2 regions of the Exiguobacterium sp. SH5S4 genome follow, and region 2 is predicted to be linked to the other one. Evidence: riboswitches for the same ligand, from Rfam matches in the RefSeq annotation. Region 2 holds a riboswitch; the other holds the start of a gene.
The links. Region 2 has a riboswitch for thiamine pyrophosphate ahead of thiW (energy coupling factor transporter S component ThiW). Riboswitches for the same ligand answer to the same signal wherever they lie in the genome.

Region 1 (15,760 bases), on a different contig from region 2:
GAAGAAGTCATCAAGCAACGCTTGCTCGTCGCCCGTGAAGAAATCGAGTTGATGGATGCTTACGATTACGTCGTCACAAACGACGAAGTCGATAAAGCGATCGACCGGATCAAAGCGATCGTGACGGCCGAGCATTGTAAACGTGAACGTGTCGCGTCTCTCTATAAAAAAGCTATGATGGAGGTCATTTAATGTTATACCCTTCGATTGATGCCTTACAACGTATCATCCCGTCGAAATACACAATCGTGACGGTGGCCGCCAAGCGTGCCCGTCAGATCCAAGACGGAAAAGCACCAAAAATCGCTGCGCCAAAATCGTATAAACCGGTCGGTCAAGCGCTAGAAGAAATATTCTCGGGTGACACGACAATCATCGTGAACGAAAAGAACAACGGATGAAGTGTGACCCAAGTCGGATACGACTTGGGTCTCATTGTCTATAAAGGGGAGAAATGTGAATGTTGAACGACCGGAACATCTTGCTTTGTGTGAGCGGCGGTATCGCTGCATATAAGGCGTGCGCACTCACGTCAAAACTCGTTCAAGCAGGCGCGAACGTCCGCGTGGCGATGACAGCATCGGCTGAGCAGTTCGTCGGAAAGGCGACGTTTCAAGCACTCAGTCGCAATCCGATCTATTCGGACGTGTTCGAAGAGCACGACCCGACGAAGATCGCCCACATCGATGTCGTTGATACGAGTGATTTGATCGTCGTCGCCCCGGCGACGGCGAATATCATCGCTAAACTTGCTAACGGAATCGCCGACGACTTCATCACGACCTCGATCTTAGCAGCGAAATGTCCCGTCATCGTGTCTCCGGCGATGAACGTCAACATGCTCGAACATCCGGCGACCCGCCGAAATATCGAGACGCTCAAATCATACGGCTATCAAATCATCGAGCCGGGTGTCGGCAATCTGGCCTGCGGCTGGATTGGCGGCGGACGTCTGCCTGAACCGGAAGATCTCGTCCGCATCATCGCGAGCCAGTTCGTCCCGAAACACTTGCTTGAAAAGCACGTCTTGATTACGGCTGGGCCCACGGTCGAGCGTATCGACCCGGTCCGGTTTTTATCCAACGATTCATCCGGGAAGATGGGAGTCGCCCTTGCTGAGGCGGCGCGAGATATGGGCGCGAACGTGACGCTCGTCCACGGCCCGCTCCAAGTCCCGGTCCCAGACGGGGTGACCGCGATCGCGGTCGAGTCGGGACAACAGATGCTCGAGACGGTGCTCGAGCGATTTGCGACGCAAGACATCGTCATCAAGTCGGCGGCGGTCGCTGACTATCGTCCGAAGACGGTCCACACCGAGAAACATAAAAAAGTCCACGGCCCGTTGACGATCGAGCTCGAGGAGACGACCGATATTTTAAAGGAGCTCGGAACGAAGAAGACGCATCAGCTCCTCGTCGGATTCGCTGCCGAGACAGAGCAGCTTGAAGACCATGCCCGGGCTAAACTCGAGCGTAAAAACGTCGACTTCTTGGTCGCGAACGACGTGTCGAAGCGAGACATCGGTTTCCGGTCTGACGACAACGAAGTCGTCTTATTCCGAGCGGATGGCTCATCTGTCCGTCTGCCGCGGCAGAGCAAACAACGTCTCGCCCACGAGTTGCTCGCCTACTTTAAGGAAGGTTTACGATGATTGCTCACGTCCACGTTGATGCTCCGGTCATCACGATCGACCGACCGTTTGACTATGAGGTCCCGGTCCAGTTCGAGTCGTTGATCGAGCCAGGTATGCGCGTATCGGTACCGTTCGGATCGAGACGGTTACTCGGCATCGTGACAGGGGTGTCGGACGGAACACGGGAAGGGTTAAAACCGCTCGAAGCGCTTCTTGACGAAGAGTCGTCTTTGACCGAAGAGTTGCTCGAACTGTCGACGCACGTGAAACAGACGACGCTTTGCTTCCGCTCGTCGGCACTGCTCGCCATGTTGCCGGCGGCGCTGAAAGTCAGCTACGATAAAGCGATCAAAGGGGAGTCACTTCCTGAGGGTGTTCGGGCCGGCACACACTTGTCGGAGTACCCAAAAGAAGTCCAGTCGTTGATTTTGGCCATGGCCAAAAAAGGGGACTTGTCGCTTTCACCGGTGCTAAAAGAGAAACGAACGGTCAAAACCGACTTGTTGATCGAGTTGAAGGATGCGAGCGTCGTCCCGGCGCGTGCCAAAAAACAGCTCGAGGCGGTCCGTCTGCTTGAAGACGTGCCTCGTATGTACTGGTCGTCGCTCCGTCAAATCGGATTGACGCGCCCCCAGCTGCAAAAGCTCGAGACGCTCGGTGCCGTCAAAGTGACCGAAGTCGAATTGAATCGAGACCCGTACGCTTCGATCGAACAAGTGATCGATGATGTCCAACTGAATGACAGTCAAACGGAAGCGGTGCGCGCGATTCGCGAGGCCGAAGCCGGTGAGACGTTGTTGCTCCACGGCGTGACCGGAAGCGGAAAGACCGAAGTGTATCTCGAGTCGATCGGCCAAGTCGTCGATGACGGGAAGCAAGCCGTCCTGCTCGTTCCGGAGATCAGCTTGACACCGATGATGGTCAAACGGTTCAAACGCCGTTTTGGCGATCGCGTCGCCGTCCTCCATAGCGCCTTGTCGCAAGGCGAGAAGTATGATGAGTGGCGGAAAATCAAGCGACGGGAAGTCGACGTCGTCGTCGGCGCCCGATCGGCCATTTTTGCTCCGCTCGAACACATCGGCCTGCTCATCCTAGACGAAGAGCATGAGACGACGTATAAACAAGAAGAAAATCCACGCTATCATGCGCGCGACGTCGCAATTTGGCGAGCCCGTCATCACGGTTGTCCGGTCGTGCTCGGAAGCGCGACACCGTCGCTCGAGTCTTACGCCCGCGCCCAAAAAGGCGTCTATCGCTATTTGCATTTGAGTGAACGCTACGGCGGCAAGATGCCGCCCGTCCATATTGTCGATATGCGCCGCGAACTCGCGAAAGGGAACACGACGATGTTCTCGGAAGACTTATTTCTGGCCATCAATGACCGGATTGCGAAGAAAGAACAATGTGTCATCTTGCTCAATCGCCGCGGGTTCACGACGTTCGTCATGTGCCGTGATTGTGGGGAAGGGCTGACCTGCCCACATTGCGCCGTCAACTTGACGTATCATCAGCACGGCGACCGGCTCAAATGCCACTATTGTGGCTATGAGATCGGGATGCCGCCGAAATGCCCGACGTGCGACAGTAAAAAGATCAAACAGTTCGGCACCGGCACGCAAAAGATCGAGACCGAGCTGTTGAACCGAATCCCGGAAGCACGGATCATCCGCATGGACCAGGATACGACGTCGCGTAAAGGGTCGCACGAACAGCTGTTGAAACGGTTTGAGGACGGCGAGGCCGACATCCTGCTCGGTACCCAGATGATTGCCAAAGGGCTCGATTTTCCGAACGTCACGCTCGTCGGCGTGCTCGCGGCCGATGCGACGCTCGGTATGCCCGACTTTCGGGCGACCGAACGCACGTTCCAACTCGTCACCCAAGTCGCCGGACGAGCCGGACGTGGAAGTTTACCGGGTGAGGCGTACGTCCAGACGTACAATCCGGACCATTATGTCATCGAGACGGCGAGTGGGCATGATTATGAGTCGTTTTTCGAGCGCGAGATGAAACTCAGACAAGTCGGCAACCATCCGCCTTACTGGTACGTGACGCTCGTCACGTTCGCGGCTGAGAATCCGCTCGTCGCGCAAGCCGAGGCCGACCTGTTCGCCGCCGATTTTGCGGCAGCGCACGTCGAGCAGTCCCGGCTGAACGGACCGATGCCGGCACCGTTATCGAAACTAAAAAACTTGTATCGCTACCAGCTGTTCATCAAGACGAAACAACCGGAAGCGTTATATCCCGTTCTCGCCATGCTGCAACAAGCGCGGGCGAAAGCAATCAGCAAAAAAGAATATCAATTGAGTATAGATGTAAATCCATACGTCTTCATGTGAGGTGGAACGAAATGTATAAAGTAGTCGAAATTCCAAATGAGATTTTGCGGGTCAACTGTGACCCGGTGACAAAGTTTGACAAGAAGTTGCGCCAGACGGTCGACCGGCTGTTTGACACGATGTATGAGTATGATGGCGTCGGTGTGGCCGCGCCGCAAGTCAATTTGAACCAGCGCCTTGCCGTCGTCCATACTGACGACGAAACAGGTCCGCTCGTATTGATCAATCCAGAGATCATTTCGACCGCAGGCAAAGCCGTCGGATTAGAAGGTTGCTTGAGCATCCCGGGTGAGTTCGGATTCGTCGAACGACATGAGTCGATCGTCGTCAAGACGCAAGACATGAAAGGGCGCTTTCAAGAAGTGAAAGCAAGCGGCTTCTTCGCGCGCGCCATCCAACACGAGATCGACCATTTAGACGGCGTCCTGTTCACCGATAAACTCGCCGTTCCTAAGCCCGGAACCGACAAGCGGATCGTCTTCATGGGCACACCGGCGTTCGCCGTATCCGTACTTGAGCGCTTGCTCGAAGAAGGATACAATGTCGTAGGTGTTGTCTCGCAGCCGGACAAACCGGTCGGTCGCAAGCGCGAGCTCAAACCGACACCGGTCAAAGAGTGTGCGCTCCGTCATAACATCCCGGTATTGCAGCCGATCAAAGTCCGCACCGATTACGAGGATATTTTGGCGCTTGAACCCGATTTGATTGTGACGGCGGCTTACGGGCAAATCGTGCCGAGTGAACTGTTAGAGGCTCCGACATATGGCGCGATCAACGTGCACGCCTCGCTCCTTCCAAAATACCGGGGGGGCGCACCGATCCATCAAGCGATTTTGGACGGAGAGACAGAAACGGGCGTCACGATCATGTACATGGTCGATAAATTGGATGCAGGTGACATGATCGCGAACACGATCGTCCCGATCGAAGAGACAGACACGGTCGGTACGCTGTTCGACAAACTTGCCGTCGCAGGGTCTGATCTGTTGATCAAGACGTTGCCAGCCTTTTTAGAAGGCTGGATCGAAGCGGTACCGCAAGACGAACGTGACGTCACGTTCGCACCGAACATTAGCCGGGACCGCGAACAGCTGGACTGGTCGCAGCCGGGTGCATCGATCTTCAACCACATTCGTGGCATGAACCCGTTCCCGACGGCGTATACATTGATCGCGGGCGAGCGGGTGAAAGTGTTCGCGAGCGAGAAGACGAGCGGGAGCGGTGAGGCGGGCACAATCGTCCGGCTTGAAGAGGATGGGTTTGTGGTCGCGACTGGAAATGACGTCGCCATCAAAGTGACAGAGTTACAGCCGGCCGGAAAAAAACGGATGGACGGTGCCACGTTCATGCGCGGTGCCGGACAAAAGCTGCAAGTGGGCGACCAATTAGGAGGGTGACATGAACGTAAGACAAGCAGCGCTTGATACGCTGATCAAAATCGAACAAGGCGGAGCCTATTCGACGATCGCGGTCAACGATTTATTAAACCAAAAAAAGCTAGCTTCAAAAGACGTGGGACTTTACACAGAGCTCGTCTACGGAACGCTCGGGCGGAAGCGGACGCTTGATTATATATTGGAGAAGCGTGTCCAAAACCCGAAAAAACTGGACAGTTTCGTCTTACCGCTCCTTCGGATGAGCGTGTATCAACTGTTCTATTTGGACAAAGTGCCGGACCGGGCCGTCTTACACGAGGCGGTCGAGATCGCCAAAAAACGTGGGCACTCCGGCATCGGCAAGTTCGTCAACGGCGTGTTGCGCAACGTCACCCGTGACGGGTTCCCAGATTTGAGCGGGCTTCCTGACGCCGAACGGATCGCGATCGAGCACAGTCATCCCGACTGGCTCGTCGCGGATTGGATCAACACGTACGGGATTGAGGCGACAGAGGCGATGTGCAAGTTGAACAACGAGCCGGCCCCGGTGACAGTTCGCGTCAACCGCAAACAAATCACGGTCGACGAGATGATCGAACGCCTCGCCGAGTCAGGCGTACAAGCGTCACGTTCTGATCTATCGTCAGACGGTCTCGTTATCGAGTCCGGAAACGTTCATACGACGCCGTTTATCGACGCAGGACTTTTGTCGATTCAAGATGAGAGCTCGATGATCGTCGCCGACGCGCTCAGTGCCGAGAAGACCGAACGCGTGCTCGACGCGTGTGCCGCGCCAGGCGGAAAAGCGATGCACACCGCCGAACGGATGGACGGCGGGACGCTCGTGGCGCTCGACCTTCACCCTCATAAGGCAAAACTGATCGAACGACAAGTGAAGCGATTGCAAATCGATGGAGTGACCGCACTAGCCCTCGATGCCCGAGACGCCGGAGATGAGTTCGAACGCGAGAGCTTTGACCGCATCTTGCTCGATGTCCCGTGCTCGGGTCTAGGTGTCATTCGCCGCAAGCCAGATATTAAATGGACGAAGGACAAAGAATCCCTTTCTGGACTGCCGATCATCCAACGTGAAATTATTGACGCTGTCTTGCCACTACTGAAGCAAGGTGGTACGCTAGTGTACTCGACATGTACAATCGACCCGTCTGAAAATGAACGGCAGGCCGACTATATATTGTCGAACGGATTGACGTGGGATGAAACACTCCGAGATCGTCTTCCTGAAGTGTTACGTCCGATGGTGTCATCGGACCGCGCCGAACTCAAACTACTTCCGACGACGTTCGGAACGGACGGCTTCTACATCGCCGCATTTAAGAAAGAGGTATAAACATGAATCCAAAAGCAGTTGAAAAAACCCCATTAGTCGGTGCCAAGCCGTCTTTATATTCGCTCACATACCCTGAACTCGAACAATGGCTCATCGATGCAGGAGAAAAGTCGTTCCGCGCGAAACAGTTATATGACTGGATGTATGTCAAACGGGTGACGTCATTCGATGATATGACGAACTTGTCGAAACCGCTTCGTGAAAAACTCGATGCTTCGTTCCAGTTGACGACGTTAAAAGAACTCGTCCGCCAGGAATCACAAGACGGAACGATCAAGTTCTTGTTCGAGCTCCAAGACGGTTACTCGATCGAGACGGTACTCATGCGCCACGAATACGGCAACTCGGTCTGTGTCACGACACAAGTCGGATGCCGCATCGGCTGTACGTTCTGTGCATCGACGCTCGGCGGGTTGAAACGTAACCTTGAAGCCGGAGAAATCACGGCTCAAGTATTAGATGTTCAACGGGCGCTCGACGTGAGCGGTGAACGTGTCGACTCGATCGTCGTCATGGGAATCGGCGAACCGTTTGACAACTATGACGAATTGATGCGTTTCTTGCGCACGGTCAACCACGATGACGGTTTGAACATCGGTTCACGCCACATCACCGTCTCAACGAGCGGAATCGTGCCGAAAATCTACAAGTTCGCCGACGAAGGGATGCGCATTAACTTTGCGATTTCGCTTCATGCGGCGTCGACGGAAGTTCGGACACGTCTCATGCCGATCAACCGTGCCTATAACTTGGACAAGTTGATGGAAGCCGTCAACTATTACACGGAGAAGAGTGGACGTCGTATCACGTTTGAATACGGTTTGTTCGGTGGCGTCAACGATACAGAAGAGGATGCCCACAAGCTTGCCGACTTGTTGAAAGGCGTCAAATGCCACGTCAACTTGATTCCAGTCAACCATGTGCTTGAGCGCGACTATGTGCGCACGCCACGTAATCAAATTTTTGCCTTTGAAAAAGTGCTCAAAGATCGAAAAGTGAACGTGACAATTCGTCGCGAACAAGGTTCGGACATCGATGCGGCTTGCGGGCAGCTTCGAGCGAAGGAGCGCGAACAAGAAACGAGGTAATCAGGAAGATGGAATTAGCATACCGAACCGACCGTGGGCAGGTGAGGGCTCAAAACGAAGATGCCGTCTTGATTTTAGGGGACGAGCATGCCGGGATCGCCCTCGTCGCCGACGGCATGGGGGGGCATGAAGCAGGAGAGGTCGCGAGCGGGCTCGTCATCGAGCAGTTTCGTCGCGCCTTTCCGACGCTTCCGGCCACACCGTTAGCGATGGAGACGTGGTTCCGTGATAACGTGGAGCTGGCAAATGAGCAAGTGCTTGAATTCGCGAAGCAGTCTAATCTCGTCATGATGGGGACGACCATCGCTGGCGTCTGTTGGCATGACGAAACGATTGTCATCGTGCACATCGGCGATAGCCGCGTCTACGCCCTTCGTGGCGGAACACTCCAACAATTGACGGAAGACCATTCTTACGTCAACGTGCTAAAACAACTTGGGGAATTGACGGAAGAAGAAATGCGGATCCACCCGAAACGAAATATTATCACCCGTGCGATCGGCTCAAAAGAGCACGTCGAACCTGATCTGCAAGTGTTTGCCGACCCCGAGTTCGACACGATTTTAATCTGTACGGATGGCTTGACGACTCACCTGACAGATGAAGCCATCAAACACGCCTTAACTCGTCCCATCTCTGCGGACGCTAAGGCGGACATGTTGATCGATCAAGCCAACCGATTGGGTGGGAGCGACAACATCACTGTGGCGCTCGTCCAATTCACAGATAGAAAGAGAGGATGAATCCGATGCGAAGTGGAGAACGAATCAACGATCGTTATCGGATCGAACAACAAATCGGTAGCGGCGGCATGGCAAATGTCTACCGGGCTCACGATGAGATTTTAAACCGAACCGTCGCCATTAAGGTGTTACGATCTGAATTCTCGCATAACGAACAATTTATACGCCGGTTCGAACGAGAAGCCCATGCGGCAACCAGTCTGAACCATCCAAACATCGTCGCCATTTATGACGTCGGAGATGAACAAGACATTTATTACATCGTCATGGAACATGTCGATGGTATGACGCTCAAACAATATTTACAGGAAGAGTACATATCAATCGAGGAAGCGTTACGGATCATGGGACAGATCTGTGATGCGATCGATCATGCCCATGCCCATCGCATCATTCATCGGGATATCAAACCGCAAAACATGATGATCGACCAAAACGGGAACGTCAAAGTGACCGATTTCGGGATTGCCGTGGCCATGTCGAACGCGACGCTGACCCATACGATGTCAGTCCTCGGGTCGGTCCACTACTTCTCTCCGGAACAAGCGCGTGGCAAGTTTGCCGATGAGAAGTCAGACATTTATTCGCTCGGTGCGGTGCTATACGAACTTGTGACAGGACGAGTCCCGTTCATCGGTGAGACGCCGGTCGCGGTCGCGTTACAACATTTGCAAGATGATCCGATCCGACCGCTCGACTTGAACCCTAAAATTCCACAAGCGCTTGAGAACTGTATTATGCAGGCGCTCGCCAAATCGCCGGGGGCACGACATGCCTCGGTTGCTGCTTTTAAAAAAGACTGCTTGACGTCGCTCAGCTCAGACCGCGCGGACGAACCGAAACGGATGCCGACAGAACAAGACGAATTTGATCAGACGCTCGTCATGGCACCTGTCGTTCCGGAAGAACCGAAAGAAGTCGTCAAGCAGCCGGCAGCTGCAGTCGAACCGGAATCGGCGACACCGAAGAAACAAAAGAAAAAGAAGTGGTGGCTCTGGCTAGTGCTCGTTCTTTTATTAATTGGTGGCGGGGTTGCCGCGTATGTGGTTGCAGATGAAATGTCACGTGCCGTCGTGCCTGATGTCGTCGGTATGAGCGTCGGTGATGCGACGACTGAACTGGAAGCATCCGGATTCATCGTTGAGACGACAGACCGGGTGAGTGACAACGTGTCTGAAGGCGACGTGATTTCGCAAAACCCGCAACCTGGACGGAAGCCGAAGCGCGGAACGGTCGTCACCATCGTCGTGTCCGCTGGAAAAGAGACGGTCGAGATGCCTGACGTCGAGGGATTGTCGCAAACAGCAGCGGAACGAACGTTGAAAGATCTTGATTTCACAGATATTGAAATCCAATCCGAATCGTCCGAAACGGTCGACAGCGGAGATGTGATTTCGCAGTCGATCACGCCAGGTGAGGAAGTTATCGCGTCGGAAGAGACGGTCACGCTCGTCGTCTCGACCGGAAGCAACAAAATCGAGCTCGCCAATTTGACAGGCTATACGTTCGAAGAGGCGTCAACTTACGCCGAGCAAAACAACTTGAAAATCGTGAAACGCGATGAGTATTCGACGAGCATCCCGGCGAATCAAATCATTCGTCAACTTCCGACGTCAGGGACGGCGGTCGATCCGGGAACGGAACTGACGGTCATCGTCTCACAAGGGGTCGAGCCGACCGACATCTCGATCGAGCGAGAAGTGGACGTCGAAATCGAACCGTCGGCAGAAGGTGAAGAGGCGGAGCCGGTCGAAGTCGTCATCCGTACCGTCGATGCCCGTGGTGAGATCGAAGTGTTGCGTGATATGATCACAGAAACGACGACGTATTCCTATACGCTCGTCATTGCTCCGGACGAAGTCGGTACCGCGACGATTGAAGTCGAGGGAGAAGTCGTTCGGACCGATACGGTGACATACGCCCAAGCAAAAGATTCACAATGAAGAGGTGGCGTGCGCGTCACCTCTTTTCTAAGGAGGAAACAGGATGAAAGGAACGATTATTCGCTTGCAAGGTGGATTTTATGATGTCATGACCGAAACGAAAGTTGAAATCAGATGTCGCGCCCGGGGAAACTTCCGGAACCGAAACATTTCGCCCGTCGTCGGGGACGACGTGGATATTCAAGACCAAGGGGACGGGACCGGCTACATCATGGCTGTCGATGAGCGGTCGAACCATCTCGTCCGTCCGCCGATCGCCAACATCGATCAGGCGTTTCTGCTCTTTTCCGTGAAAGAGCCGGCGTTCTCGTTTCATTTGCTTGACCGCTTTCTCATTTTGATCGAATCGAAGCAAGTTCACCCGATCATCGTGTTGACGAAGATGGACTTGTTGCTAGAAGCTGAAAAGGAAAAAATTAGTGCGGCGGCAGCGCTATACCGTTCGATCGGCTATCAAGTCATTGAGACGTCGACCGAAGACGGAGCTGGGATCGAGCTCATCCGCAGTGCGTTCAAAGACAAGACGAGCGTATTCGCCGGACAGACCGGCGTCGGGAAGAGTTCGTTGCTGAACGCGGTCGCACCGGAGCTTGAACTCGCGACTGGTAAGATTTCGAAAGCGCTTGGCCGCGGGAAGCATACGACGCGTCACGTCACGCTCATCACACTCGCGGACGGGTTCGTCGCCGATACACCTGGATTCTCGAGTCTTGAGTTCCCGGAAGAACTTGAAGTCGAGGAGATGCGTTGGTGTTTCCCTGAATTCGTCTTGCGGCACGATGACTGTAAATTCCGTGGTTGCGCCCATTTGAACGAGCCAGGTTGTGCCGTCAAAGCGGCGGTCGAGGCCGGAGAAATCGCTTCCACCCGCTATGCGAACTATGTTACGTTTATGGAGGAATTAAAAGATAGACAACGGAGGTACTAACATGATTAAAATCGCACCATCGATCCTGTCGGCCGATTTTGCCAACCTTGAGGCAGAGGTCAAAGCGGTCCAAGAAGCAGGGGCCGATTACATCCATTTTGACGTCATGGACGGTCAGTTCGTGCCGAACATCTCGATTGGACTGCCGGTACTCAAAAGTTTGCGTGACAAGTCGGACATGGTATTAGACGTCCATTTGATGATCGACCAGCCGGAACGGTTCGTCGAGGACTTCGTTCAAGCAGGCGCCGATATCGTCACGGTCCATGTCGAGGCGACAAACCATTTGCATCGCGTATTGCAACAAATCAAAGGAGCCGGCGCTAAGTGTGGTGTCGTCTTGAACCCACATACACCGTTGTCGTCAATCGAGCACGTGCTCGGTGATGTCGATATGGTGTTGCTCATGACCGTGAACCCTGGCTTTGGCGGCCAAGCGTTCATCGAAGCGGTCGTCCCGAAGATCGCGGCGCTCAGCGAGATGCGCCAAGCGCGTCGTCTCGACTTCGAAATCGAGATCGATGGCGGCGTAAATCCTGCGACGGCAAAACTTTGTATCGACGCAGGTGCTGACGTCCTCGTTGCCGGTTCGGCCATCTATAACGAACCGAGCTATAAAGACGCAATCGATAGCATTCGCAACGCGTCTCGTGTATAATCGTCTGTAGAACAACAAATATTGTCGCAAGGGGTGTCACATCTGTGGCTGAGAGGCATGAGCTAACCCTTTGAACCTGTTCCGTTCACACGGACGTAGGGATGTGGCGAAAATGCACGTTGCTACACGATAGCAGCATGGCGTTTACGTCATGCTGCTTTTTGTCGTTCACTCATATCAAGGAGGGAATAAGATGAAACAACGTTTAAAACTACAGGCGCTCATTGAAATCTCGCTGTTCGCCTCGCTCGGACTGATCTTTGACATGCTCATCCCATATCGGTTGCCGCAAGGCGGAGCAGTCAGCCTGGCGATGCTGCCGATTCTCGTGATGGCGTATCGGCATGGATTGAGAGGCGGACTCGCGACAGGCGCGCTCGTCGGGACGCTACAACTGTTATTTGGGGCCTATATCTTCACACCGGTCCAGTTTTTACTCGACTACACGGTCGCCTACGGCCTCGTCGGAGTCGCCGGTATCTTCGCCGGTCAAGTCAAACAGTCGGCAAAAGACGGCGCCAAGAAAACGCTCACGTTCTATTTGATTCTCGGGGCGTTGATCGGCTCGGCGCTCCGATATGTTGCGCACGTCGTCTCCGGCATCGTCTTCTTCGCCGAGTATGCGGAAGGACCGGTCGTCTTGTACTCGCTCGGCTATAACTTGACGTATATGTTGCCGTCGTTCCTCGTCTCGGCGGTCGTGATCGTGATCTTGTTCACGTCGGCGCCGCGCTTCGCGACGCTCGCGACACGGGACATCAGATAATGCGCGTCTTGATTGTGGCTGCGAGCCCGGAAGCGGTCCCTGAGCTTCCTCGGAACGCCGATTACGTCATCGGCGTCGACGGCGGCTATCATACGCTGCTCGACCGTGGGATGAAGCCGGACCTGCTCGTCGGTGACTTTGATTCGTTCACAGGCACCGTGCCGGAGGAAGCTGTCCGTTATCCGTCTGAAAAAGACGTGACCGACCTTGAGATCGCTCTCGAGGCGGCACGAGGGAAAGGGGCGGACGTGATCGACGTGTACGGTGCACTCGGAGGCAGACTCGATATGACGCTCAGCAACGTCGGTCTGCTCGAGGCGTACCCCGAGATGCGGTTGTTCGCAGACGGGCAAGAAGTCCGCCTCGTCGGAAAAGGGGACTATCGTCTCCCGCGTCGTCCTGACCATTACTTGTCGCTCGTACCTTGGAAACGGGCCTCGGTCTCGATTCGTGGCGTCAAGTACCCGCTCGAGAACCATGACGTCGTCAGCCATGAGGCGCTGACGATCTCAAACGAGTGGTCGGCGGAAGAGGCGGACTTGCTCGTTCATAGCGGCAACGTCTTGATTATGTATATAAAGAAATAAACAAAAAAAATCCCATCGGCGCATGCCGCTGGGATTTATTTCGTTCGTGTATGGTAATTATACGCGTTCAACGAGACCTGATTTAAGAGCGCGAGCTGAAACCCAAACTCGTTTAGGTTTACCGTCAACGAGAATGCGAACTTTTTGTACGTTTACACCCCAAGTACGTTTTGTCTTGTTGAGTGCGTGCGAACGGTTGTTACCTGACTTAGGTGACTTACCTGTTACGTAGCATTTACGTGCCATGCGTTTCCCCTCCTTTTTTATGTGGGTTCGTCCTAATAGACACTCGTTTATATTAGCATGGGTTTTTTCACGATGCAACTAGAAAATAACCGGATGACAAGAAAAAAACTTGACATTACGGATGAGGATTTTAATAATGAATGAGGGTTGCGGTTACAATTGACCGAGTTTAGGGGCATGTCCTTTTAATAACTAGGTACTTATTGTAGAATATACTGTAGGAATCATTCCGAATAAAGGAGGCTACTCCATATGGCAATTGAAATGAAGACAACATATGGCAATATTGATATCACGAACGACGTGGTCGCGACACTCGCGGGCGGTGCGGCGATGGAATGTTTCGGCGTCGTAGGAATGGCGTCACAAGCTCAACTGAAAGACGGGATCGCAGAACTGCTCAAACGTGAGAACTATGCGCGTGGCGTTGTCGTACGTCAAGATGGAGAAGACGTACATATCGATATGCACATCATCGTGAGCTACGGGACGAAAGTGTCGGAAGTCGCGTACAACGTGCAAAGTCGTGTAAAATACACGCTCGGTGAAACTTTAGGATTAAACGTTTCGTCGGTAAATATATTCGTACAAGGCGTTCGTCTGACGAATGACTGACGAGAACGAAGGAGGATTTGGTGTGGGGTTAAAACGTTTAGATGGATTGGTGTTTGCGCAGATGGTCGCAAACGGTGCAGCCAACTTGAGCCAAAATGCAGATTACGTGGATTCGCTTAACGTCTTCCCGGTCCCAGACGGCGACACGGGAACGAACATGAATTTGACGATGACTTCAGGTGCGAAGGAAGTGGCCGCACTCGACACGGCGAATATCGCTGACGTGTCATCAAAGTTTGCCCGCGGTCTACTTATGGGGGCCCGTGGGAATTCGGGTGTTATTTTAAGCCAATTATTCCGTGGTTTCGGTAAATCAATCGAAGGAAAGACAGAATTATCGACACTCGACTTTGCCGAGGCACTCAAACGTGGCGTCGACACGGCATACAAGGCGGTTATGAAACCGGTTGAAGGAACGATTTTGACGGTTGCTCGTGAAGCGGCCGACGAAGCGCTCCGTGCCTCTGAGTCGACGAGCGACTTCAATGAGTTCATGGAGCAAGTGATCACGGAAGCGAAAGCTTCGCTCGAACGGACACCTGATTTGTTGCCGGTCTTAAAAGAAGTCGGTGTCGTCGACTCAGGCGGTCAAGGTCTCCTCGTCATCTATGAAGGGTTCCTCGCGAGCCTTGAAGGGAAAGAGCTCGAGAAGCCGCACGCACCGGTCATGGATGCCCTCGTTGAGGCAGAACACCATGCTGCGCAAGGCTTCATGTCGACGGAAGATATCGAATTTGGATATTGCACGGAGATCATGGTCCGTTTCCAAGACGAAAAGTTGAAACAGACTCCGTTCGATGAGGACGTGTTCCGTAACGAGCTGTCTGAACTCGGAGACTCTCTCCTTGTCGTCGCCGACGAAGAGTTGCTCAAAGTCCACGTTCACGTCGAGACGCCGGGCGACGTCATCACGAAAGGACAACGTTTTGGTGAGCTTGTCGCAGTCAAGATCGAGAACATGCGTCAACAGCATTCGACGATTCTTGAAGAAGAGCACGGTGCCAACCAGCACGGCGTTCAAGCGACTGCCGTCAAAGCGAAAGTGCCTTACGCGATCGTCACCGTCGCCATGGGTGAAGGTGTCAGTGAACTGTTCCGTTCGCTCGGTGCCGCACATGTCATCGAAGGCGGGCAGACGATGAACCCGTCGACGGAAGACATCGTCAAAGCGATTGAAGCGGCGAACGCCGAGCACGTCTTCATCTTCCCGAACAACTCGAACATCATCATGGCCGCTGAGCAAGCGGCATCGGTCGCACCTTGCGGCGTCTCGGTCATTCCGACGAAGACGGTACCACAAGGACTAGCGGCTGCCATCGCGTTCAATCCTGAAGCGGATGTCGAGACGAACGAGTCGGTCATGAAGACGGCCGCAACTACGGTCAAGTCAGGACAAGTGACATACGCTGTCCGTGACACGAGTATCGACGGTGTCGAGATTCGTAAAGATGATCATATGGCGATTGCTGAGAAGAAAATCGTCGCAT
Region 2 (15,760 bases):
TTGTCTTGACGTCAGTTGGAGTCGAGGTACCGAGCCGCGTCTCTTCTTGTCCGGTTAAGTCGCCTCCGAAGCCGAGTTGGTCGCCGATGCCACGGAACAAGTCGAGGCCGTGATACCCCCAAAAGCCGTACTCGTAATATTCACGCATGTTTGAAATCGGTGCTTGCTCGTCATCATTCGGCTGACTGACGGTTAACGGAACGACGAAGGCGGTCAAGCCGATGACAAAACCGGCAGCGGCGATCCGGCGGTTTTTTCCTGTGACTTGCGCAGGTCTTTTTCTCATATAGACGAGGACAGCGGTATAAAGCACCAAGTCCGCGAACAATAGAAAGTCGGTCGGTTGAATCAACGTCAGGAAGCCGCCGCCGACGTCGCCCATCTGACCAACGTCTGACAAAAGCGCGACCGACAACAGATTGCCGAAATAGCGATAATACCAGACGTCGGAGATGAGGAGTGTACTGTGTAGAAACAGCGAGGCGAATAAAATCCAGCGCCGTGTTTTCGTCTTCACGAGCAACGCCCAGCTCGTCATCATGAGAATCATCCCGATGTTGACGAGTAAAAAATGAACGTTGAACGCGCTCGCGGTCAAGACGCTGAATAAAAATAGTTTGGCAAGTGATAGTGACAGATAACTCCAATAATCAAGATGGTTCATAAATAGCCTCCAAACGGTACGTACACGTCGTATTCTTTTTCATGTACCTGTTCGTAGGTGGCGGGAAACATGGGGGTGTGCGATGCGGACGAAAAAAAGCGAGGCGAGCGCCTCACTTAATCAAAAACGTGTCCCGAAGCTCGATAATCGTGCCTTCTGGGGCTTGTAGTTTGCTCAGGTGGCCATCGACGACGAAGTAGATATTCCCGCCGTGTTTCGGCAAGAACGTGACACCGAGCGCCTCGAGCCGACCGACTTCCGCTTCAAGGTCATCGACGTACAAGGCGAAGTGAACGGGTCCAGCCGCATGTTTCGAATACGGCGATAACGCCTCGTCCGCCTTCGCCGTCTGAAGTTCGATATAGAAGTCGCCGAGCTTGAGCCAACTGTTGAACGCCCGGGTATGGAAGTCGGGTGACTCTTGGACGAGCTCAAAACCGAGCGTTTCATAAAATTGCTTCGACGCCGCGTAGTCGGGCGTTTGGATACAGAGATGGTGGATTTGTTTCATCGTGTCACTCCTTTGCTTTCATTTTAGCGAATAGGAGCCTGAAGCGGAACTTTTCTTGAAAGAAGACGTATACGACACCGAGGAGGGATACATATGGAAATCCAATACGAATTGACGGAAGAAGACTACATTCGCTTCAACTTGAGTCATATTAGACGTTCAAAGATGGGGAAGAGGATGCTATTCCTGCAGCGCATCATCGGACCCGTCATTATTTTAAGTGTTGGCGCTTTGACGTTCGCGACATTGTTTCAAGATACGAGCTGGTGGCTGTTTGGGGTGTATGGCGTCATCAGCCTCCTCTGGTTCCTGTATTATCCGAAGTATTTTGAACGGCATATCCGAAAACAGACGAAGCGGATGATTCAAGAACGAAGCAATGAAGGCATGATCGGCCCGCATACGATGGATCTGGATGAAGACGGTCTTCGTGACAAAAATGCGTTCGGGGAGACGAAAGTCTCATGGAGCGGCATCAAGGAAGTCGTCGAGGAAGCCGATTATGTGTATTTGTATAACTCGTCGGTCAGCGCCTACATCTTGCCGAAACGCGGGCAGGACATGGAGGAGGTACAACGATGGCTACCGATGCGTTGACGATTCAACCGATTGATGAGACGAACTTGGATGCGGTCGTCGCCTTGACCGTCGCACCTGGTCAGGCCCGCTTTATCGAAACGAACGCGGAATCGCTCCGCGAGATGGACGTCGACGTCAAGTACGCGTGGACGTGCTACGCGCTCTGTCGAGACAATCAACCGGTCGGCTTCATGATGGTCGGGGCCGAGAACAAGGTGGAGCGTTACGTCTGGCTCGACCGCTTTATGATTGATATGGATGAGCAAGGGAAAGGCATCGGGTCAACATTTTTGCAACTTGCGATTGAGTGGATGCAAGAGCGATTTGATGTCGATGACATCATCCTCAGTCTCCATCCGACGAACGAACCAGCGAAACGGTTTTATGCGAAGGGCGGATTTGAGGACAGTGGCTTGATTGATGAAGCGAACGGGGAAGAGATTTGGGTGTATCACGTGAAGCAGGGACAGCCTTCCTAAGTCGGCCGTCCCTGTTTTGGTGGTTGTTGTTCAATTATCGCTTCACCGTGAGTGGACGCAACTGTTTGACCCGCGCCAAGACGATCCAGCCGAGGATGGCTCCGGTCACGCTCGAGGCGAGGAAGGCCGGGAAGAAGAACAGCGCCCCAAACTCAGAACCCATTAAGATTTTCGCGTACGGGACGGCGATGAGCGAGGCAATGACGCCCGTCCCGATGACTTCACCGAGCGCAGCGAAAGCGACCCGGTTCGTCCGCACGTAAAATAGTCCAGCAAGCAAGGCGCCGATCATACCACCTGGGAAGGCGAGCAACGACCCGGTCCCGGTCATGACACGGACGAGTCCGGTCACGAACGCGACGAGGACGGCACCAATCGGACCGACGGTGACGGCGGCGATGACGTTCACCATATGTTGCACCGGATAGGCCCGGGCGACACCGGTCGGGATGGAGATGAACAGGGAGCCGATGATGGCGATGGCGATGAGCATCGCCATCCAAGTGAGTTGTTGAATACGCATGAAGTGTTTCCTTTCAAAATGAAAACGCCACTTCTCCAAGTGGAAAAGTGGCGTGGACAGACAGACGTATCCAAGCCACTTCCCTACGCTGGTATGAGCCAGATCAGGTTCGAAGGGTCCGGCAGTTGCCGTCTCAGCCCGAAGGCTCCCCTAGTGGTCGTTTATTGGTTTGAGTATAGCATAACGTTATTTTGTTGCCTCAATTTTTCGCGGTCGGAAGATGAAATAAATGATACCGCTATACAGGGCGTATAAAAACAGGGAAAACACGAGATTGATGAGCCACGGGAGTGTGCCCATAAATACGGTGACCGAGGCGTTACGGAACCAGCCGAGTGAAAGACATAGTCCGACAAAGCTGAGCACGATTGTCGTCCAAAAGCTGATATCTGGACGTCTAGCCACGCGGCGAACGACTAGGCCGATTATGAAGCTGAAGACAGCCGTCGCACCTAAATACATATAGAGTAACGCATCGACCGGGTATGAATAATAGACAACGTCCATATTATTTCCTCCTAAACGAAGTGTGGTGAAAGGAAGTGAGGTCAGTGAGGAGTGCGATCCCATGGCGTGACGAGTCTTACCGTGAACAGTTCGAGCACTGGCTCGATGGCCATGTGCCAGGCGTGACGTGGCGGGTTGTGAAAGATACGGATTTGACATACTTGATGTATGGAGAGTACGGAGCAGACCGTTACTACGCCAAGGCGGTGACGCCAATTAGTGATGGCGAGGCTGAACTGTCGATGCATCTAGCCGAACGGCATCCGGGACTCGTCCCGGAGGTCATCGCCATTGACGCGGCACGCAACTGGCTACTTATGCGAGACATCGGCGGGGATGCACTTCGCGAATACCCTAAGCACAGTCGGTACGAAGCGGCTGTGCGTCAATATGCGAAACTACAGAGAAAAGAAGCGAATTACATGGATACGCTTTTGGCCTACGGCATCCCGGACCGGCGTCCGGCTCGTCTAAAAGAAGAGATACGGACGTATTTACCCGAGTTATGTACGGGGTTAGATCGAGATAAGGCAGAGGCGGTGCTGGCGCTCCAAGACAAACTCCTCACCATGTGCGACGAGCTCGCGACTGGGGTGCCGATGAGTCTCGAGCATGGCGACTTACATGGCGGCAACATCTTTTGGCGCAAACAGACGGATGACTTATGTATTCTCGATTGGGGCGATGCGACCGTCACCCATCCGTTCTTCAGCGTCCGTGTGTTTTGGAACGCGCTCTACGACTTGTTGCCAGAAGACGATGAAGTCGCATGGTATGAACAGATTCAGAAGATGCGTACCGTCTACTTGGCTGAGTGGGAAGGTGTGGCGCCTCGGGACGTGCTATGGCGCCATTTGTTGATCGCTGAAGAGCTCGGTTGCGTGTATCGGGCACTGTCGTGGCATGTATATGTTACCAACTATCGGTATGATCCGTCCGAGTCAGCCGATAAACCGGCCCAATGGCTTAACTTGTTCCTCGAGTATCGGGACTTGAAACGTCGCGGTACGTGATCACTCGTTCTTCTCGAGCAGGTTTTCATAATCCGTCTCGTTCCAAAACAGCTGGGCGATCGACTCCGGTGCTTTCAAAATCTCACCGTCTTGGTCGTAGACGATAGCGTAGCCGTTTTCGATCTCAAAGACGATCAAGTCGGCCGTCACTTCCTTGACGCCGTTCCCGGCAATGATGACGTTCTCGATTGGGTCGCGTGCGACTTGAACTCCCCATTCGTCGAGCTCGACGATGAGCGCTGACGTGTAGGCATGGCGGTCGTAAATCGATTGAAACTCGTCTTGCGTCAATGTGACGTCGGTCGGCGGGGCACTCGTCCCGTATTTGCGCTTCTCAATCTCCTCAACGAATTGCGTGAACGACTCTTCTTGCCAAAAGAGCGGTGCGACCGACTCGGGACCGTTGGCAATCTCACCGTCTTCATTCTCATAGACGGTCGCATACGTACCGTCGTCGAGCTTGAACGGATAAATATCGGCGTATGTATGATGGATCCCGTCCCCGGCGATGACGACGCGTTCGAACGTCTCCCGGAACGGTGTTAGCCCTTGGGTTTCGAGCGCTGCTAACAAGTCTTGGGCAGTCTCGTGTTGGTCAAAGACGTCTTTGAAATCTTCTCGTGTCCATTCGATCGTCGCTTCTTCATCTTGTTCGTTCATATCAGGAGAGACGATTGGTTTCTCGGCTTGATCGGTACAGCCTGTCAGCAAGAACGCGCTTAAGCCAAGTAGTCCTAACCGTTTCATAAAACAACCCCCTAGTAAGTTACATTATTTCCCTATTTTACATTAGCGTAGCATGTATGAAATGGGATGAGAACCTGGATACTTTCTCATCTAGGGCAAATGGAATCGCTACCTCGTCTGGTTCAATCAATACAACCTGTACGATTGAACAGGGGAATGTCGACTTTTGGCGAACACATTTAGGAAACTGATTTAAAGGAGAGAGAGAGATGCCAAAACGAAAATTTGCCAATCGTCGTGATTGGGAACGCATATTAAAAAATCGATACGCACAAATGGAGGTGCGGGACGATCGCTTCTCGGGCACCGTCGCCCTCTTTCAAATTGACGCCGTCCGAGCCCCACAATATAAGATGCATAACGGCGAGGAGTTCATCGTCGCCGACGCAGGTTACGCGTGGCTCCAGTACTTCTCAGAACATGAACCGTTCGGGGTGACCGTCATGTTCGATGACCGGGGCAACATCGTCCAATGGTACATCGATATCGTCGAGGGGATCGGGTATGAGGATGGGATTCCGTACATGGATGACCTCCTGCTCGACATCCTCATCTTCCCGAACGGTGACGTCGTCCGTAAAGACGAGGATGAGTTCGAAGCGGCAGCCAAGTCAGGTGAGCTCACACCGGAGATGGTCGACCGTGGCTGGCGTGATTTCAAGGCGACGCTCGATCGGATCGAACGCCGCGACTTCGTCTATTTTGATTTAGCGAACGAGCATTACGAGCAGTTGAAGCAAAAGCTTTGAGTCTTCCCGTACTGCTTTTGGTACAGTGAAAGAACAGGGGGGAAGATAGATGAAACAAATTGATCTCGAGAAGTGGCCGCGTAAAAAGCATTATGAGTTTTTCAAGGCGTTTGACGCCCCGCATTTCAACGTGACGGCGAACGTCGACGTGACGAAGCTACATACGTTCGCGAAGACGCGCGGACAGTCATTTTTCAAGCTGTTCTTATACGGCGTGGTGAAGACGGCGAACGCCATCCCGGAACTTAGGTACCGGATGCGCGGTGACGTGGTCGTCGAGCATGATGTCGTCCATCCATCGTTCACCGTCATGATGGATGATGACGTCTTCAATTTCTGTACGGCGACGTATAAAGACGCGTTTCCCGACTTCATGGAGAAAGTGGCCGTGCGGATGAGCGGGGCGAAACGAGAAGTCGTCGTCGGAGATGACGAGCCGGACAGCCTGCTCTATATTACGAGCGTACCTTGGCTCACGTTCACGAGCATCAGTCACCCGACGAATGACCAACAGCACGATAGCGTTCCGCGGATCGCCTGGGGCAAATTCACGAAGGTTGGCGACCGGATGATGATGCCGCTCTCGGTTCAAGCGCACCACGCGCTCGTCGACGGCGTCCATGTCGGGAAATATTATGAGAAACTGCAGGCGTGGCTCGATGATTTGAGCGACCTTCACGTCAAACAGCCTGAAGAGGTCGGACTCGACGAGGCGATCCGCCTGCGCGAGAACGGAGAGCTCGAGCGGGCGAAGCAGCTGTTGCTCATGCTGTTGCGTCAAGATGAGAAGAATCCACGACTCCACGCGCAATGTGCCTGGTGTTATGACTCGCTCGGCGAAGAGCGTCAAGCCGTCCCGCACTATGAGCGGGCCATCCGACTCGGTCTGAGCGGTCACGAGCTCAGTGAGACGTATATCGGGCTCGGCAGCACGTACCGTGCGCTCGGTCGTTACGAGGATGCCGAGGAGCTGTTTGCTAAAGCGATCGAACAGTTCCCTGACATCGCTGCCTTGAAAGTGTTCCAAGCGATGACGCGTTACAACCTCGGACAGCATCAGGAAGCGACCGGTGCGTTGCTCGAGCTGCTCGCTAGTCCGCAGCCAGATGACAGCATTCAGCGTTATCGTCGCGCCATCGCGTTTTATGCGCGCAACCTCGACGAGACGTACGATTGATCCGGAAGACAAGGCCTGTGGAAGCGGCCTTGTCTTTTTTGGAGACGAATTGATTGACCGATCCAAATTGCCGTGTTATATTTATCTCGAATTAAAGATAATTAAATTTAAAGTATTGTTTTCTCTCAACAAAGGAGGGGAAAAGATGAAACAATCAGATGCCTTAAAAGCGATTACCGTCTTATTTCGAGCCTCGCAGTCGATCCAGGACATGGTCAAACAAGAAGTCGCCGCATATGGACTGAACGCGACCGAATTCTCGGTACTCGAACTGCTCTATCATAAAGGCGACCAACCGATTCAAATCATCGGTAAAAAAGTCTTGCTCTCGAGCGGCAGCATGACGTATCTCGTCGATCGGCTCGAGGCAAAAGGCTACTTGGTCCGGAAATCTTGTCCGAGCGACCGCCGCGTGACGTATGCCGCATTGACTGAAGCGGGAACCGACTTGATGGATCAAATTTTTCCGATACACGCGAAACGGATGCACGAGTTGTTCGACGGACTCGATTTAGATAACACAATCACTCAATTAAAGACGGTCGGCAAACGTGCCGAGGCGTCAAAATTTTTTAATTAATTATCTCGGAATCAAGATTTTGAAGGAGCGATTTAGATGAACCATGTAAAAGGGATTCACCACGTGACGGCGATCACGAGCAGCGCCGAAAAGAACTATGACTTCTTTACGAACGTCTTAGGGATGCGTCTCGTCAAGAAGACGGTCAACCAAGACGACATTCAGACGTATCACTTGTTCTTCGCGGACGATAAAGGTAGCGCCGGGACGGACATGACGTTTTTCGACTTCCCAGGCATCCCAAAAGGCGTGCACGGGACGAATGAGATTTCAAAGACGTCGTTCCGTGTCCCGACGGATCAGGCACTCGACTACTGGGTCCGCCGTTTTGATCGGTTAAAGGTAAAACATGAAGGCATCACCGAGCAGTTCGGCAAGAAGACGCTGTCGTTCGTCGACTTTGACGACCAAGCGTATCAGCTCATCTCGGACGAGTTCAATCAAGGTGTCGCTTCCGGTGAGCCGTGGCCAAACGGTCCGATTCCGCTCGAGTATGCCATTACTGGCCTCGGGCCAATCTTTATCCGCATCTCTGACTTCACGTACTTCAAACAAGTGATGGAGCAAGTCATGTTGTTCGAAGAGATCGGGCAAGAAGGTGACAACCATCTCTTTGAAGGAGGTGAGGGTGGAAACGGAGCGCAAGTCGTCGTCATCCATGACGAGACATCTCAGCAAGCACGCCAAGGGTTTGGAACGGTTCACCACGTCGCGTTCCGCGTCGACGACCGCAGCGTCCTCGATGAATGGACAGCGCGGCTGCAACAGTTCGGGTTACCGACGTCAGGTTACGTCGACCGCTTCTTCTTTGAATCATCATACGCACGCGTCGCACCGCAAATCTTGTTCGAATGGGCGACCGACGGACCAGGATTCATGGGTGACGAACCGTATGAGACGGTCGGTGAGAAATTGTCGCTCCCACCGTTCTTAGAGTCGAAGCGTGAGCAGATCGAAGCGATGGTCCGGCCGATTGATACGGTCAGAAGTACCAAAACGTTCGAGAAAGAATATGAGGGTATGCCATCATGAGTTTTTTCAATCGTTTGTTCGGTAAACAAGAAGAACCAACCAACTCACAAGGAGGAACTACTATGTTGAAAATTGGAATCGTACTCGGATCGACTCGTGAAGGACGCGTTAGCCCGCAAGTCGGAGAATGGGTAAAAAAACTTGCCGACAAGCGCGGTGACGCCAACTATGAAATCATCGATATCGCGGACTACAGCTTACCGCTTCTCGGCGAGGCAGGCGGCGACGCGACAGGTGCCGCGGCATGGTCGGAGAAGATTGCAGAGATGGACGGTTTCGTCTTCATCGTACAAGAGTACAACCACTCGATGACAGGCGCGCTCAAAAACGCCCTCGACTACTTACGCAACGAATGGCATAACAAGGCGGCAGGGATCGTCTCGTACGGTTCGGTCGGCGGTGCTCGGGCAACTGAGCATGTGCGCGGTGTCTTGAGCGAACTCTTGATTGCCCACGTCCGGGTCCACCCAGCGCTCTCGCTCTTCACAGATTTCGAGAACGGCACGCACTTCGCACCGAAAGACGTACAAGTCCAATCGGTGAATGATATGCTCGACCAGCTCGTCCCGTGGACAGAAGCGATGCAGACGGTTCGTACGAAAGCGGCGGAAGCAACGAACAACTAATCAAGCAACTGGTTGTCCTTTTAGGGACGATCAGTTTTTTTGTGTTACTGTTCATTCGATATTGCATCGTGTATCGTCAGTAAAAGAAGGGAACAAAAGAAGCATACATATAGCCTGAAGGAGGAAACAACGATGAAATGGATGATCTATGGCGCGAACGGCTATACGGGTGAACTGATTGCCCGGCAAGCAGTAAAAGAAGGGATGACGCCGGTGCTCGCAGGGCGGCGCGCGGACGCGATCGAGCGTCTTGGCGATGAGCTCGGATGCGAGACGCGTGTCTTTAGTCTGTCGCTCGACAAAGCGAAGCAGGAACTCGCTGACATCGACCTCGTCTTGCACTGTGCTGGACCGTTCGCCGATACGAGTCAGCCGATGGTCGAGGCGTGCCTTGCGTCACAGACTCATTACCTCGATATTACCGGGGAAATTGAAGTATTCGAATACATTCATTCGAAGAAACGGGCCAAGCTCGCGCAAGAAGCAGGCGTGTTGCTGTGCTCGGGTGTCGGCTTTGACGTCATCCCGACCGACTGTGTGGCCCGCAAGTTGAAGGAACTCATGCCGGACGCGACGAATCTCGCCCTCGGCTTCTCGGCCGCTGCCGGTATTTCGCGCGGAACGATGAAAACAGCAATCCGTGGGCTCGGCTCGAGCAGTGCCGAGCGGAAAGACGGAAAACTGTCGCCGTTCCCGCTTGGGGCCAAGCGTCGACAAATCGACTTTGGGCGCGGCAAGAAAACAGCGCTCGCGATTCCGTGGGGTGACGTCTCGACCGCGTATTATACGACGGGCATCCCGAACATCACGACATGGATCCCAGTTCCCCCAGTGGCCGGATATGCGTCTCGTCTCATGTCGTTCTTTAGTCCGATTCTTGGTAGTGACGCTGTCCAAGGACGTCTCTTACGCTATGTCGATGAACATATTAGCGGACCGGATGAGGCGGAGCGGGACGGGTCGTCGACGTATGTTTGGGGTGAAGCAACGAATGCAGACGGACACAAATATATCGTTCGCATTCAGACGGCGAGCACGTACGCCTTCACCGTCTATGGGGCGCTCGAGGTCGTGAAACGTCTCGTCGGCTCAAGCCGGGTCATTCCTGGAAGCTTCACACCAGCGATGTTGTTCGGCTCGCATTTTATCGAAGAAATCGAAGGGTCGTCCTCGTTCGTGATTGATGAAGTCCGCCTGTAAAGCGGTGCCTTGTAACGGAATCACAATCTGTTCGCAATCGAAGTGTGGTAAACTCAGGGAAGATTAGAGGGAGGGAACGAGATGAAACGCTTAGAACTAGCCAGGCGCATCGAACGCATCAAAGCGGAAGGGACGTCTGCCTACATCAGGCATCGAAAACAGACCCCTCCCTATGAAGGCTCGGAGTTAATCGTTGAAAATAAAGGTCATGTGTTCCGGATGGGGAATACGAGTTTTGCGGTCGGGTTCGGCTTGAACCGTCCGACGAGCTTTTACGATCTGCACCAAATGGAGAAGTGGGTCCGTGGTAAGAACGTGTCCCGCCTACATATTGAGGTGTGTCCACTCGCGGACATGTCGCTCATTCGCCTGCTGCAGGAACGAAACTATACGCTCGATCACTTTCTCGACGTCTGGTTGCTCGATGTGAACGCGTTTGAGTTGCCAGAGAGTGAAGCGACACGTGTCGAACGTGTGCACGCCGATAACGTGAACGAATGGGCTCGGGCGATCGCGACAGGATTCGCCGAGACGGGGACCGTCCTGCAAGAGACGATTGATACGGCGAAAGGGTTTTATGCGTTACCGGAAAACCAGGCGTTTCTCGTCCGTGAAGACGAGACAGCGGTCGCCGGTGGTATTCTCGCCGTTCAGGATGGGATGGGGGAACTGTTTTTGACGAGCACGATTCCCGATTATCGGGGAAAAGGGTATCAGACCCAACTCATTTTAGAGCGAGTCGCCGCGGCAAAAGCGATGGGTTGCGAGTACGTGACGGTGACGACGAAAGTCGATACCGCCTCGGGACGCAACATGGAACGCCTTGGTTTTACACCGTTTTATCAAAAAGCAGTTATGAAAAGTCCGATCCTCAAATAAACAGGTCGCCCCGCGGGGCGACCTGTTGTCGTTAGAGTAGTGATTCGGCACCGTCGACGTACACTTCTGATCCGGTGACATGGCTCGACATATTGCTCGCAAAGAACAAGACGACGTCGGCTACTTGCTTCGCCGTACCTGATTTTCCGGCGAGCGGTTGGTTGCCTTCTGGATATTCGATCGGAAAGACGATTTCTTCGAGTAACGCGTCGTCCCGGTTCGTCGAGTCATCGATATTCGTATCGATCGCACCCGGACAGATCGAGTTGACCCGAATGCCGAACTGGGCGAGCTCGGCCGCGGCCATTTTCGCAAAACCGGTCTGGCCGGCTTTCGTCGTCGCATATCCGCTGAAGCCAAAGTTTTTAAAGTAACGGTTCCCGTTGATCGACGACGTGATGATGATGCTGCCGCCTTTCTCTTTCAAGTAAGGGATCGCATGTTTCACGGTCAAGAACGTGCCCGTCAAGTTCGTCTCGACGACCCCGTTCCAATCTTCGAGCGACAAGTGCTCGATCGGTGTGATCGTCCCGTTCCGACCCGCGTTCGCAAACACGATATCGACATGTCCGAACCGTTCGACCGTCTGTTCATAAGCCCGTTTCATCTCGTCTTCGTTTGAGACGTCAGCACTAATTCCGATGGCGCGGTCCTCGCCGATCAAGCTCGCGAGCTTCTCGGAGTCCTCTTGGTTCAAGTCGACGATGGCGACTTTTGCCCCCGCTTGGACGAACCGGATTACAGCGGCGCGTCCGATTCCTGACGCCGCTCCTGTGACAAACGCGACTTTACCCGACAACAATGTATTTGAAATCATGTATTTATCTCCTTTCAGCTACCTGTTGTCATATTCCACTGTTCTATAAAAATTAAGCCCGTTTTCTTGAAAAAAGATGATTCTTCGTTCAATCAGACGTTACATGAATCGATAGCGCAATCTTGAGCGTCGCATCCGGATCGAGCTCGATGGTCACATGTTGACCGGCACGAAGTTCTTGCACGTCGCTAGCAAGACCCGTCACTTCCGTCTGGTCATTAACTAGAATCGTATGCAATTTGATTTCATCCATATCCGTCTCGGCTGGACCAATCATCAGTTGAGGGATTTCAATCCGTTCGATGCGTCCGTCGAGCGTGTGATCGTTCCACGTGCTCACCCAATAGACTGCTAACAAAAAAAGACCGATGAACGCGAAGGCAAAGATGAGTCTAGCTCTCATGGTGATCCTCCTCTGCGGTACCCCGGTGCGATGGTTTCCATTAGTTATTTACCCGGAATCAGGAATTTATATAGGCTGATTTTTACAGGGATTTGAATGACAGATGCGGAATATAGTAAAAAAATTGAAGAGTGGAGGCGCTGACGATGGTTCTAGTCGGGATGGTTGGGTTAATCATTTTAGGATTGATTGTTTTCGGGTGGTGGACGATCGGGTTTCCCAGACGGCGGGTGTGGGGTGGGCTGATCATGCTAGTGGTTTCCTTCCTCTTTTCGCCGCTACTACTCGTCGCGAGCGGCGAGCGCTACGGATTTGATGGCGTCGTGGCAGGATTGGTCGCGCTGTTCTGTATGGTCGGGGGCGGTTTTTTCTTCACGACACTTGGCTGGACTGGTCGTCACCGAAAAGTCAGGAAAGTCCGGACATTGTCGGAAGACCCTGATCTGTTTTAGTTTGGGTTGTCGTTGCCCCTTCGAAACCCGTACAGTAAACGTATGGAACAAAATGGAGGGATACATGTGTCGACACTGATTAAACCGACCGCGTTACGGCCGGGCGATACGATTGGCATCGACGTCGAGCTCGATGCGACCGCCGGGACGATCACCTTTTTAGAGAATGGAGTGACGACATGAGCGAATTTATTACCGTGGTCGACCGGACACGTAAAAGAATCGGGTTGAAGCCCCGGTCCGACGTCCATCGTGACGGCGATTGGCATGAGACGTTTCACTGCTGGATGATTGACCCGACGCATCTTTACTTACAGCTCCGCAGCGAGACGAAACAAGATTTTCCAGGACTGTTCGATATCACGGCAGCAGGACATCTGGTTGCCGGAGAGACGGTCCGGGACGGGGTCCGTGAGATTCAAGAAGAACTGGGAATCGAGTTATCACTCGATCAACTGACTGCTCTCGGAGTGTTTGAAGATGTGATTGAGACGGGAGCGTTTCTAGACCGGGAGTTCGCCCATACATATGTCTATCCGTACGCTGGGGAGGCGTTCACGTTAGACGTTGACGAAGTAGCAGACGTCGGCAAAGTTGATTTCGAGGCGTTCGTCGCCTTGCTCGCCGGTTCGCGCGAACAGATTGAGGCGACTTCGGTCGTAACCGGAAAGACGTTACGCGTGACGAAAGAGACGCTCGTTCCACATCCGGAGACATACTGGAACCAAGTGATTGAAGGGGTTCGGACATTTCGGGAGAAAGCAGAAGGCCATGATGATTGATATCATCTGGCGACTGTTGAACGGATTGCTCGTGCTCGGTTTAGGGGGAGTTCTAGTTTGGTGTTTTCGCAAGTGAAGAGGGGGAATTGACGAGATGGAAGTTGTACATCCAGTAACACCACTCGAGATTGAGACGGCGCGCTTACGATTGCGGGCACCGCGCACGAGCGGTGACGAGCGTGTCGTGAATGCGGCGATTCGGGATTCACATGAGGAGTTCCGGCAGTGGTTACCGTTCGCTCAGACGGTCCCGACGTTAGAAGAGACCGAGATCAATTTACGACGTGCCCACGAACTTTATGTGCAAGAGGAGAGTTTTCGCTACCTCATCTTTTTACGAGATACGGGAACGTTCGTCGGCACGGTCAGTCTGCAAGGCATCGACTGGGACGTCCCGAAGGCAGAGATTGGATACTGGCTGCATTCGATGCACACCGGACACGGCTACATGGGCGAAGCGGTCGAGGCGGTCACGCGGTTCGGGTTTACACATTTCGGATTCAAACGGATCGAGGTCCGTTGTGAGTCGACGAACCGGGGCAGCCGGATGATACCAGAACGTCTAGGGTTTCAACTTGAAGGCATACTGCGGAACGACGACTTGTCCGCCGATGGCAACCGCCTGACCGACACGGCCGTCTATGCGATGCTGCCCGGTGAACTCAAACCGTCAGCGACATGATTCGTTGTTCGCCGACGGGTATAGCGTTCACAATGACGACGGGGTGCACACCGCCCGGGATTATCGAGTCGATATCTTTTGGCAACGTCGTATATTTCTCTTGATCGAGCGGCAGCGTGAACGTCTCGAGGACGGGCCAGTGTTTGTCTTGAAGCGGTTCGAGTGTGACGGATGACATCGTTATTCCTCCCTCATTAGAAGTAGCGCACTTTCAGTATACAAAAAATGAATGGGAAAGGATCAACTATGGACCAACAGATCTCGTATCAACAAAATGCACCACTATCCGACATGTATCAAGCTTTCATGGACGGGTTTTCTGATTACATAATTCGCTTTGACATGGATGCGGCAGGATTCGAATCGACCTTCCTCGTCCGGGATCAAAATCAACCGTCACGCTCCATCGTCGCGTATGCGGACGGACGTCCGGTCGGTGTCGTCTTGAGTGGGGTGGCCCATTTAGAGACAGGTTGGGTCACGCGTTGCGGTGGTCTGGCCGTCTCCCCTGCGTTTCGGAAAATAGGGATTGCCCGCGAGTTGATGCGCCGTTTTGACGAGCAGGCAACGGGGACACGTCTACTTGAAGTCATCCAAGGCAACGACTCGGCACTCGCTTTGTACGAGCGGCTCGGGTACGAGACGGTGCGCGAAATCTTTTATTTCGACTCCGTTCCGACCGAAACGGAAGCGACACGCGCAATCGAACCGGTCGTGACGCTGTTCGATCGCTATTACCCGTCGGCATCGCACCGACCGATCTGGCAAACGGACGCCCGGACGACCCAGCAACGAGCGGAGCTCGTCCGGATCACAGAAGGCGACAAAACAGGGGCGCTTTTGTTCCGGTCAGGCGTCCTCCTCGACGTTTTCGGCCGGGATGAGGATGCGGAATGGCTCCTACGGGCAGCTGCAGCGAATGGACCGATCAAGTTGACGCTCACGTCGGATCGTCCTGCATTGATCGAGGCGGCGCGAACGCTCGGGTTCAAACAAGATGCCATCGCCCAGTTTGAGATGGTGAAGCGCGAGACGGGTGTCTGATGAGACGTCTTCTTCCCATGTTGATGGTCGGTCTCATCGTCGGAAACTTGTTCACGATTCTCGGATTGACGACGAACTTGTCTCCGTCAATCGACCGTGTCTTTCTGTTCGGGGGGCCGGCGGTGACGTTTATAACTGCTGTGGGTATTGTCTTTGTCGTCCTAAAAATGAAGCGAGACAAACGGTGATGAACTCTTCGTGAAGATTGTGAGAGTGCTTGCTCATTGTTTTGAAATGTTCGACATACAAATGAAATGCTTCATATATTGAACTTTTTAGGTAGGGATGCTATATTCGCACTTGTAGCTTTTTAT

Region 1: linked by a shared signal. The riboswitch ahead of thiT (energy-coupled thiamine transporter ThiT) and the one ahead of thiW (energy coupling factor transporter S component ThiW) in region 2 are both predicted to bind thiamine pyrophosphate.

What each region holds. Positions count from the first base shown of each region.
Region 1 is NZ_SJUQ01000002.1:152,372-168,131, reverse strand. It holds gene gmk (guanylate kinase) at 1-192, shown strand, start outside; gene rpoZ (DNA-directed RNA polymerase subunit omega) at 192-401, shown strand; gene coaBC (bifunctional phosphopantothenoylcysteine decarboxylase/phosphopantothenate--cysteine ligase CoaBC) at 461-1,651, shown strand; gene priA (primosomal protein N') at 1,648-3,972, shown strand; partial or broken gene def (peptide deformylase) at 3,984-4,412, shown strand; gene fmt (methionyl-tRNA formyltransferase) at 4,398-5,369, shown strand; gene rsmB (16S rRNA (cytosine(967)-C(5))-methyltransferase RsmB) at 5,371-6,699, shown strand; gene rlmN (dual-specificity RNA methyltransferase RlmN) at 6,702-7,787, shown strand; gene EVJ32_RS02040 (Stp1/IreP family PP2C-type Ser/Thr phosphatase) at 7,796-8,530, shown strand; gene pknB (Stk1 family PASTA domain-containing Ser/Thr kinase) at 8,536-10,473, shown strand; gene rsgA (ribosome small subunit-dependent GTPase A) at 10,517-11,401, shown strand; gene rpe (ribulose-phosphate 3-epimerase) at 11,403-12,059, shown strand; TPP riboswitch at 12,079-12,178, shown strand; gene thiT (energy-coupled thiamine transporter ThiT) at 12,253-12,825, shown strand; gene EVJ32_RS02015 (thiamine diphosphokinase) at 12,825-13,412, shown strand; gene rpmB (50S ribosomal protein L28) at 13,470-13,658, opposite strand; gene EVJ32_RS02005 (Asp23/Gls24 family envelope stress response protein) at 13,911-14,273, shown strand; gene EVJ32_RS02000 (DAK2 domain-containing protein) at 14,296-15,760, shown strand, end outside.
Region 2 is NZ_SJUQ01000008.1:53,284-69,043, reverse strand. It holds gene EVJ32_RS06675 (LTA synthase family protein) at 1-664, opposite strand, end outside; gene EVJ32_RS06670 (VOC family protein) at 777-1,175, opposite strand; gene EVJ32_RS06665 (YcxB family protein) at 1,269-1,772, shown strand; gene EVJ32_RS06660 (GNAT family N-acetyltransferase) at 1,754-2,233, shown strand; gene thiW (energy coupling factor transporter S component ThiW) at 2,268-2,756, opposite strand; TPP riboswitch at 2,820-2,918, opposite strand; gene EVJ32_RS06650 (hypothetical protein) at 2,943-3,263, opposite strand; gene EVJ32_RS06645 (phosphotransferase family protein) at 3,308-4,276, shown strand; gene EVJ32_RS06640 (hypothetical protein) at 4,277-5,023, opposite strand; gene EVJ32_RS06635 (ribonuclease FAU-1 family protein) at 5,233-5,772, shown strand; gene EVJ32_RS06630 (tetratricopeptide repeat protein) at 5,822-6,949, shown strand; gene EVJ32_RS06625 (MarR family winged helix-turn-helix transcriptional regulator) at 7,095-7,529, shown strand; gene EVJ32_RS06620 (ring-cleaving dioxygenase) at 7,566-8,561, shown strand; gene EVJ32_RS06615 (NADPH-dependent FMN reductase) at 8,558-9,187, shown strand; gene EVJ32_RS06610 (saccharopine dehydrogenase family protein) at 9,320-10,387, shown strand; gene EVJ32_RS06605 (GNAT family N-acetyltransferase) at 10,469-11,266, shown strand; gene EVJ32_RS06600 (SDR family oxidoreductase) at 11,298-12,083, opposite strand; gene EVJ32_RS06595 (hypothetical protein) at 12,172-12,486, opposite strand; gene EVJ32_RS06590 (hypothetical protein) at 12,633-12,938, shown strand; gene EVJ32_RS06585 (NUDIX hydrolase) at 13,118-13,720, shown strand; gene EVJ32_RS06580 (GNAT family N-acetyltransferase) at 13,815-14,402, shown strand; gene EVJ32_RS06575 (hypothetical protein) at 14,383-14,580, opposite strand; gene EVJ32_RS06570 (GNAT family N-acetyltransferase) at 14,649-15,446, shown strand; gene EVJ32_RS16190 (hypothetical protein) at 15,446-15,634, shown strand.